Linked DNA regions of Parasedimentitalea psychrophila. The protein of the gene in region 1 binds, or shares a complex with, the protein of each later gene. Links are inferred from orthologs where the notes say so. Each region holds a gene or a part of one and is shown on either strand. Other genes may lie near its edges.

Evidence for each region.
Region 2: the proteins of accB (region 1) and accD are in contact, whole or in part, in a solved structure (PDB 8UXZ), measured with the Escherichia coli proteins. The link is inferred for Parasedimentitalea psychrophila from one-to-one orthologs.

Annotation. Positions count from the first base shown.
Region 1 is NZ_CP127247.1:4,727,753-4,733,221, reverse strand. Bases 1,185-4,035 are described here. They hold accB (acetyl-CoA carboxylase biotin carboxyl carrier protein), read right to left. Parts: upstream 2,934-4,035; coding sequence 2,436-2,933; downstream 1,185-2,435. Other genes in these bases: QPJ95_RS22885 (ABC transporter ATP-binding protein), read right to left, coding at 3,839-4,035; QPJ95_RS22890 (PAS and helix-turn-helix domain-containing protein), read right to left, coding at 3,078-3,614; accC (acetyl-CoA carboxylase biotin carboxylase subunit), read right to left, coding at 1,185-2,426. In the rest of the region: outer membrane lipid asymmetry maintenance protein MlaD, read left to right, coding at 1-55; QPJ95_RS22910 (DUF2155 domain-containing protein), read left to right, coding at 79-420; aat (leucyl/phenylalanyl-tRNA--protein transferase), read right to left, coding at 384-1,019; more of accC, read right to left, coding at 1,077-1,184; more of QPJ95_RS22885, read right to left, coding at 4,036-4,594; QPJ95_RS22880 (ABC transporter ATP-binding protein), read right to left, coding at 4,665-5,420; QPJ95_RS22875 (branched-chain amino acid ABC transporter permease), read right to left, coding at 5,432-5,469. UniProt on the Escherichia coli protein: This protein is a component of the acetyl coenzyme A carboxylase complex; first, biotin carboxylase catalyzes the carboxylation of the carrier protein and then the transcarboxylase transfers the carboxyl group to form malonyl-CoA.
Region 2 is NZ_CP127247.1:1,417,210-1,420,115, reverse strand. It holds accD (acetyl-CoA carboxylase, carboxyltransferase subunit beta), read left to right. Parts: upstream 1-928; coding sequence 929-1,885; downstream 1,886-2,906. Other genes in the region: QPJ95_RS06860 (bifunctional folylpolyglutamate synthase/dihydrofolate synthase), read left to right, coding at 1,992-2,906; QPJ95_RS06870 (CPBP family intramembrane glutamic endopeptidase), read left to right, coding at 1-868.

The DNA.
Region 1 (5,469 bases):
CAGCCTGATTACCCTGCTGCTGAAGTTTGTATCCGGCAGTGGTGAGGACTCGTGAAGCCATTTTTTTCCGGCCTGCTGATGCTGGCCTGGGGGCTGGGCGCCCCGATTTGGGCGCAGGACAGCGCTGTCTCCGCCCCTGGGGCGGTCGTGCGGGGGCTGGACAAGGTCAACGGCCATACCGTGGATGCCAATATCCCGAGCGGTGGCAGCGCCGAACTGTTCGGGCTGTTGGTGACACTGTCAGAGTGTCGCTACCCGGCGGACAATCCCACCGGCGATGCCTATGCGTTCCTGACTATTCGTGACCCGGACAGCGGAGCGGTGCAGTTCGAGGGCTGGATGATTGCCTCCAGCCCGGCGCTGAGTGCGCTGGATCACAGCCGTTATGATATCTGGGTTCTTCGCTGCAGCAATTCCTGAGCCGTCGGCACCGCTGGGGCGGTGAAGTCGGCCTTTAGCAGTAGCGCATCGCGCAGGAGCCGCTGATAGGCGGCCCGGCTGATCTCGACCCCGCCCAGCGAGGCGAGATGCGCGGTGAGAAACTGGGTGTCACACAGGGTGAACCCAGCTTGATTCAGGCGATCTATCAGGTAACACAGGGCAATTTTGGAGGCATCGCGGCGGCGTGAAAACATGCTTTCGCCAAAAAACGCGCCGCCCAGGGTGACGCCATAGACACCGCCCGACAGCTCTCCGTCTTGCCAGACCTCGACGGAGTGGGCTTTGCCCATCTGGTGCAACTCAACATAGCGGGCATGGATGTCGGCATTGATCCAGGTCTCGGCGCGGTCGGCGCAGGCGGTCAGAACGGCCGCGAAATCCTGATTTATGGTGATCTGATAGTCACCGCGGCGCAGTCGGCGGGCCAGAGAGCGCGACATACGAAATCCGTGCAAGGGCAAAATTCCACGCCGCTTGGGATCGACCCAGAAAACCTCCGGATCATCCTGATGCTCGGCCATGGGAAAGACCCCGGATGCATAGGCCAACAACAGTAAGTCAGCTGTCAGCCCTGTCATCGCAGGACCCTGATGGTGGTTGTAGGGTGCGTGCTGGCACGCACCGCTACGGTGGTTTTAACTGGCAAGGTTATCGTCAAGCCAACGTTCCAGCCAGTGAATGTTGTAATTGCCAGACTGGATGTCAGGCTCGGCCAGCAAGGCGTCAAACAGCGGCACCGTGGTGTCAACCCCATCGACAATCAGCTCGCCCAGAGCCCGGCTCAGGCGGGAAATTGCCTCGTTGCGATCGCGGCCATGCACGATCAGTTTGCCGATCAGACTGTCGTAAAAGGGTGGGATTGAATAACCGTCATACAGCGCTGAATCCATCCGCACACCCAATCCGCCGGGGGCGTGGTATTGGGTGATTCTGCCGGGGCAGGGGGCAAAGTTAGGCAGTTTCTCGGCGTTGATTCGCACCTCGATGGCATGGCCATTGATCGTCAGATCGTCCTGACCAAACGACATTGGCAGGCCTTCAGCGACGCGAATCTGTTCGCGCACCAGATCAACCCCAAAGATCGCCTCTGTGACCGGGTGTTCCACCTGCAGGCGGGTGTTCATCTCGATGAAAAAGAACTCGCCGTTCTCATAGAGGAACTCAATGGTGCCGGCGCCGATATAGTTGATATTGGCAACCGCGTCGGCGCAGAGCTTGCCGATTTTGGCGCGTTCTTCTGCGCTGATGCTGGGGCCGGGGGCTTCCTCGAATACCTTTTGGTGGCGGCGCTGCAGTGAGCAATCGCGCTCGCCCAGATGTACGGCCTTGCCCTTGCCATCGCCAAACACCTGAATTTCGATGTGACGCGGCGTGGTCAGGTATTTCTCGATGTAGACTTCATCGTTGCCAAAATTGGACTTGCCCTCGGCGCGTGCGGTTCGAAAGGCCATTTCCATGTCCGCAGCGGTTTTGGCCACTTTCATGCCCTTGCCGCCGCCACCAGCTGTGGCCTTGATGATAACCGGATAGCCGATTTCAGCGCCAATTTTCTGCGCCGCTTCCAGGTCTGGAACGCCACCTTCGGAGCCGGGAACACAGGGAACACCCAGCGCCTTCATAGTGTCCTTGGCGGTGATCTTGTCGCCCATGGTGCGGATGTGCTGCGCGGTGGGGCCAATGAATGTCAGGCCGTGGTCTTCGACGATCTGCACAAAATTGGCGTTTTCCGACAGGAAACCATAGCCGGGGTGGATCGCCTGCGCACCGGTGATTTCACAGGCCGAGATGATGGCCGGGATCGACAGGTAGCTGTTAATGCTGGCTGGCGGCCCGATACAGACCGATTCATCGGCCATCCGCACATGCATGGCATCGGCGTCGGCAGTAGAGTGCACCGCAACGCTGGCGATGCCCATTTCGCGTGCCGCGCGGATCACGCGGAGGGCGATTTCGCCGCGGTTGGCAATCAGGATCTTGTCAAACATGTCAGATCCTTACTCTATGATGACCAGAGGTGTTCCGAATTCCACAGCGGCGCCGTCTTCGACCAGAATGCGCTTGACCGTGCCGCCCTTGGGGGCCGGAATGTGGTTCATCGTCTTCATCGCTTCGATGATCAGCAGGGTATCGCCTTCGCTGACCTTGGAGCCGACTGAAATAAAGGCTGGCGCGCCGGGTTCTGCCTGGATGTAGACGGTGCCGACCATCGGAGAGGGCACGGCGCCGGGGTGGCTGGCAGGGTCGTCAGACAGCGCCGCCGCCGCAGGGGCCGCTGCAGGGGCCGCAGCCGCAACAGCGGCCGGAGCCGCGGCAGGCACCGCAACCTGAACCGGGGCCGACATGACGGTGATCTTGCGAGAGACGCGCACATTCAGGCTGTCGTCATCGCCGTAATCCCGTTTGACCTGCAATTCGGTCAGATCGTTGTCGCGCAGCATTTCGGCCAATGCCTTGATAAAGGCTACGTCTGCTTCGTGAGATTTGTTTTTCATTTGATCCTCAGCCGGTTCCCTATGGCCTGCTTGCAGCATAGGCCGAATTTTTACGCGCTTATAGGGCAAGCTTGCCCGCAATGAAAGCACCCTAACCAGATGCTAACATGGGACCTTGCGCTCCGTTTTGCAATTGGTCTCGATCTACAGCGGCATACCAGTCAGTTTGGCCACCAGTTCCGGCAGCTTGCGGGCGGCAAATTTCTTCAGCAGATGCGCCCGATGGGTTTCGATGGTGCGATAAGACAGGTTCAGTTTGGCACCGATTTCCTTGGCGGACAGCCCATGACAGGTCAGGATCGCGACATCCCGTTCGCGCGGAGTAAGAGAGACCACCGGTCGGTCTTCCGAAATATCCGCAAAAGACCAGATTCCGGCGCGAAACGGATGCTCAGGGGTGAGCGAGCGGCCGCGCACACGGCACCAGAACAAATCCCCCGACAGCCGCCGCATGATGCGTTCATCATCATATCGGCCGGCCTGAACATCATCTTGCTGCAAGCGGGTGCCGATACGGTCAAAATCCTCGCGGCTGGGGTAAAGCTCGGCGATCTCGATGCCAATAAAGGCCTCCGGGTCGTCGCCAAAGGTCTCGGCGAATTGCAGATTGCAGCGCCGGATGATGCGCTGTTCCAGTTGGGCGAGCCCGATGGGGGCGTGGTCAAAGGCGATATCACTCATGGCGGCATGTGTGGACTGATTGTCGAGAAAATTAAAGCCGTCTATAAGAATGAGCAGGATTACTGTCTAAATGGACCAGCGCCAAACCCGTCGAATTGCAACGCAGGCAGAGCCACTGTTGGCCGCTGTCCATTTTGATGTTTGCAGATTGAAAGGGCCACCTCCAGACGGAGGCAGCCCTTAAATTGCGGTGTATTGACGAGACCTATGACAAGGAGAACTTTCTAAATCGCCAAATACTCTGCTCGCAATTCCTCGTTTTCCAGTACCTCGGAGGCCAGCCCGTCAAACACGATGCCGCCGGTGTCGAGGATCACGGCGCGGTCAGCCAATTTCAGCGCCCGCACTGCGTTCTGTTCAACGATAATGGTGGTGATGCCCTGTTCCTTGATGTGAATGAGGGTCTTTTCGATCTCATCGACAATCACTGGCGCCAGGCCTTCATAGGGTTCATCCAGCAACAGCACCTTGATGTCGCGGGCCAAGGCGCGGGCAATCGCCAGCATTTGCTGCTCGCCCCCCGACAGGGTGACGCCCTCTTGCTTGCGGCGTTCTCCCAGACGCGGGAACATCTGGTACAATCGGTCAAGAGACCAGCCGATTGGCGGTGCGATCTGCGCCAGTTGCAGGTTTTCCTCGACAGTCAGCCCGGCAATGATGCGGCGATCCTCGGGGACCAGCGCCAGACCGACGGCCGCGGCCTGATAGGCGGCCATGTTGTGCAGCGGCTGGTGATCCAGCCAGATCTCGCCCTTGTTCAACTGAGGATCGTCCATCCGGGCGATGGCGCGCAGGGTTGAGGTTTTGCCCGCGCCGTTGCGGCCCAACAGGGCGAGGATCTCGCCCTCGTGCACATTGAAGGAAATACCCTGCACGATATAGCTTTCGCCGTAATAGGCATGCATGTCCCAGACCGACAGAAAGGCCGGAGCGGTGGTCGCCTGATTGGCGTTCTTGGAGAAATTGGGTTTGACGTTCATAGTTATTTCCTTTCTCACTCAACCAATTCAAAAACCGGTGTCCAGTTTTCGGGGTGAATGACGATGCTCCCTAGGCTTGCTCACCGAGATACGCTTCGCGCACCAGAGGGTTGCCTCGGATGTTTTGCGGATCGTCTTCGACCAGCGGCCTGCCTTGGGCCAGAACGGTGATCCGGTCGGCCAGCGAGAATACCACATGCATGTCGTGTTCAATGATGGCGATGGTGATGTCGCGCTCGTCACTGATTTGTTTCAACAGGTCGATGGTGTTGTTGGTGTCAGCCCGCGCCATACCGGCAGTGGGTTCATCCAGCAACAAAAGCCGGGGCTCTTGCGACAGGCACATGCCAATCTCCAGCCGGCGTTTGTCACCACGGGACAGGGCGGCGGCATGCATATGCCGCTTGTCCGCCATGTTCATCTCTTCCAGCATATGCTCGGCTTTCTCAATGACATCCCTTTGGCCGAGCACCGAGGTGATGGCGTTCATCTCAAACGCCCCGTCGCGCTTGGCAAAGCAGGGAATCAGCATGTTTTCCAATACCGTCAGATCGCCAAAGATCTCCGGCGTCTGGAACACTCGGCTGATGCCCATCTGGTTGATCTCATAGGGGGCGCGTCCCAACACTGATTTGCCATCGAACATCACCGATCCGGTGTCCGGGATCAGCTTGCCCACCAGCACGTTCAGCAGGGTGGATTTACCGGCGCCGTTGGGGCCGATGATGGCATGGACCGAGTTTTCCTTGACGCTGAGGTTCACATCCCCCAGCGCCTGGAGCCCGCCGAACCGCTTGTTGACGCCTTTGACTTCAAGAATTCCCATCTTGTGTCTCCTTATTCCGCAGGTTCGATTGTGCTGGTGGGCTTGTTAT
Region 2 (2,906 bases), 3.3 Mb from region 1 along the record:
CGCCCAAGAGGCGCTGGTGTCCGGCGCCCGCAACCGGGCTCAGCTGTGGCGGCTGATCCTTGGGCTGCTGGTGATCATCGGGGTTGGGTTTCTGCTGTACTCATTGGCCTATAGCCTTTTGGCCAGCCTGTTTCCCGGCCCCTGGCTGGCTGGGTTGCAGGACGGATCGAATCCGCCTGCCATGCTGGCGCTGCTGGGGGGATTTGGCTTTGTCATCGTTGGCGTCACTGTGGCGGCCTGGCTCATGCAGAGACGTTCCTTATTCAGTATCACCGGCTCACCTCGGGCGATGGCCCGGCAATTCGCACAGGTCAGCCTGTATCTCATGGCGCTGGCCGGGGCGCTGCTGCTGTTGCCGCCGTACCAGATGGGGGCGCCGATGGTTGCCAATCTGCCGGTGCTGACCTGGCTGGCCCTGTTGCCGCTGTCCGCCGCGGCGCTGTTGGTGCAGACCGGAGCCGAGGAAATCCTGTTTCGCGGCTATCTTCAGCAAGGGCTGGCGGCGCGTTACCGTCAGCCGCTGATCTGGCTGGTCGTGCCGTCACTGCTGTTTGCTCTGGGCCATTATTTGCCTGCCGAAGCCGGGGAAAATGCGGTTCTGATTGCCATTTGGGCGGGGGTGTTTGGCATTCTGATGGCTGACCTCACCGCCCGTGCCGGCACCATAGGCCCGGCAGTCGCGGTGCATTTCTTCAATAACTTCACCGCATTATTGCTTTTTGCCTCGCCCAGCAGTCTCAACAGTCTGGCGCTTTATCTGCTGCCATATGAGATGTCGGACGCCGCGGCATTGCGGCCCTGGCTGGCGGTGGACTTTGCCCTGATGGTCATCGGCTGGCTGGTGGCGCGCCTTGCGATACGCCGCTGATTGCAATTGCCGTCGTGTGGCCTTATCTGGGAGGTCAAACTGCCCCAGCAGAGGCCTGCTATGAACTGGATTACCAACTACGTCCGGCCGCGGATCAATTCGATCTTCTCGCGCCGCGAAGTCCCCGAGAACCTGTGGCAGAAATGCTCCGAGTGCGGCACCATGCTGTTTCACCGCGAGTTGAGCGACAATCTGAATGTCTGCACCAACTGTGATCACCACATGGCGATCACCCCTCGGGCGCGCTTTGATGCGCTGTTCGACGGTGGCATATTCACCGAAATCGAGGTGCCGATGCCGGTCGCCGACCCGCTGAAATTCCGCGACCAGAAACGATATCCGGACCGGCTGAAGGCGGCACAGAAAAAGACTGGCGAAGGCGAAGCGATGCTGATCGCCGAAGGCGAAATGGGCCGCACTCCAATTGTTGCCGCGGCGCAGGACTTTTCGTTCATGGGCGGCTCGATGAGCATGTATGTCGGCAACGCCATTCTTGCGGCAGCCGAGCGGGCGGTTGAGTTGAAGCGGCCCTTGGTGCTGTTTTCCGCCGCTGGCGGCGCCCGGATGCAAGAGGGTATCCTGGGTCTGATGCAAATGCCGCGGACGACCATTGCGGTGCAGATGCTGAAACAGGCGGGCTTGCCTTATATCGTCGTGCTCACTCACCCGACCACCGGCGGCGTCACCGCGTCTTATGCAATGCTGGGGGATGTCCATATCGCCGAACCCAATGCGCTGATCGGCTTTGCCGGCGCCCGGGTGATCGAACAGACCATCCGTGAAAAACTGCCCGAAGGGTTCCAGCGGGCTGAATATCTGCTGGATCACGGCATTCTGGACCGGGTCACCAAGCGCACCGATCTGCGCAAAGAGCTGATCACAATTATCCGCATGCTGATGGGCCTGTCGCCGCAGATCGTTGGCGATCTGCCGGCCCCGGACAAGTTGGACGAGGCAACCCCGGACGCCGGAAGTGACACCCGGGACGCCGCAAAAACCGAAGCCGCCGCACCTTAGCGGCGTTACTCAGACTTTCATGCGCACATAGCCGCCTTGTTTTGCCGCCTGCCCGAAACGGTGGGCGGTTTTTCCGTAAGCGACCTGTCACAGGGATTTGCCTCCAATGACCCAAGCCTCCTCTGATACCATCCTGACCCGCATGATGGCGCTGCACCCCAAACTGATGGACCTGACGCTGGGCCGGGTCTGGCGGCTGCTGGCGGCGCTGGACAATCCGCAGGATAGGCTGCCACCCGTCATCCATCTGGCTGGCACCAACGGTAAGGGCTCGACACAGGCGATGATCCGCGCCGGGATCGAGGGCATGGGGAAGTCCGCCCATGCCTATACCTCGCCGCATCTGGCCCGGTTTCACGAACGGATCCGGCTGGCTGGTGAGTTGATAACCGAGGCGCATCTGACCGAGATTCTGGACGAATGTTATGAAAAGAACGGTGGTGAAACCATCACCTATTTTGAGATCACCACCGTGGCCGGCCTATTGGCCTTTGCCCGCACCCCGGCGGATTACACCTTGCTTGAGGTTGGCCTGGGCGGCCGGTTGGACGCCACCAATGTGATTGCAGCACCGGAACTGACGGTCATTACACCAATCTCGATCGACCATGAACAATTCCTCGGCGATACTCTGAGCAAGATCGCCACCGAGAAAGCAGGCATCCTCAAACGCGGCGTGCCCTGCGTCGTTGGTCCTCAGCCTGCGGAGGTGATGGAGGTCATCGAGGCCACCGCGGCCCGGCTTGGCGCGCCGCTGATCGCCCAGGGCCAGCATTGGCACGTCACCCAGGAACACGGGCGCCTGGTGTTTCAGGATGAGCGCGGCTTGCTGGACCTGCCGTTACCGGCGCTGCTGGGCGCGCACCAGATCCAGAACGCCGGCGCGGCTCTGGCTGTCCTGCGTCATCTCGGCGCCGATGATACGGCCTGCGAAGCGGCGATGACAAACGCGGTCTGGCCCGCCCGAATGCAGCGCCTGAAAACCGGCCCGTTGGTGCAATCCGCACCCGAGGCCGAGCTG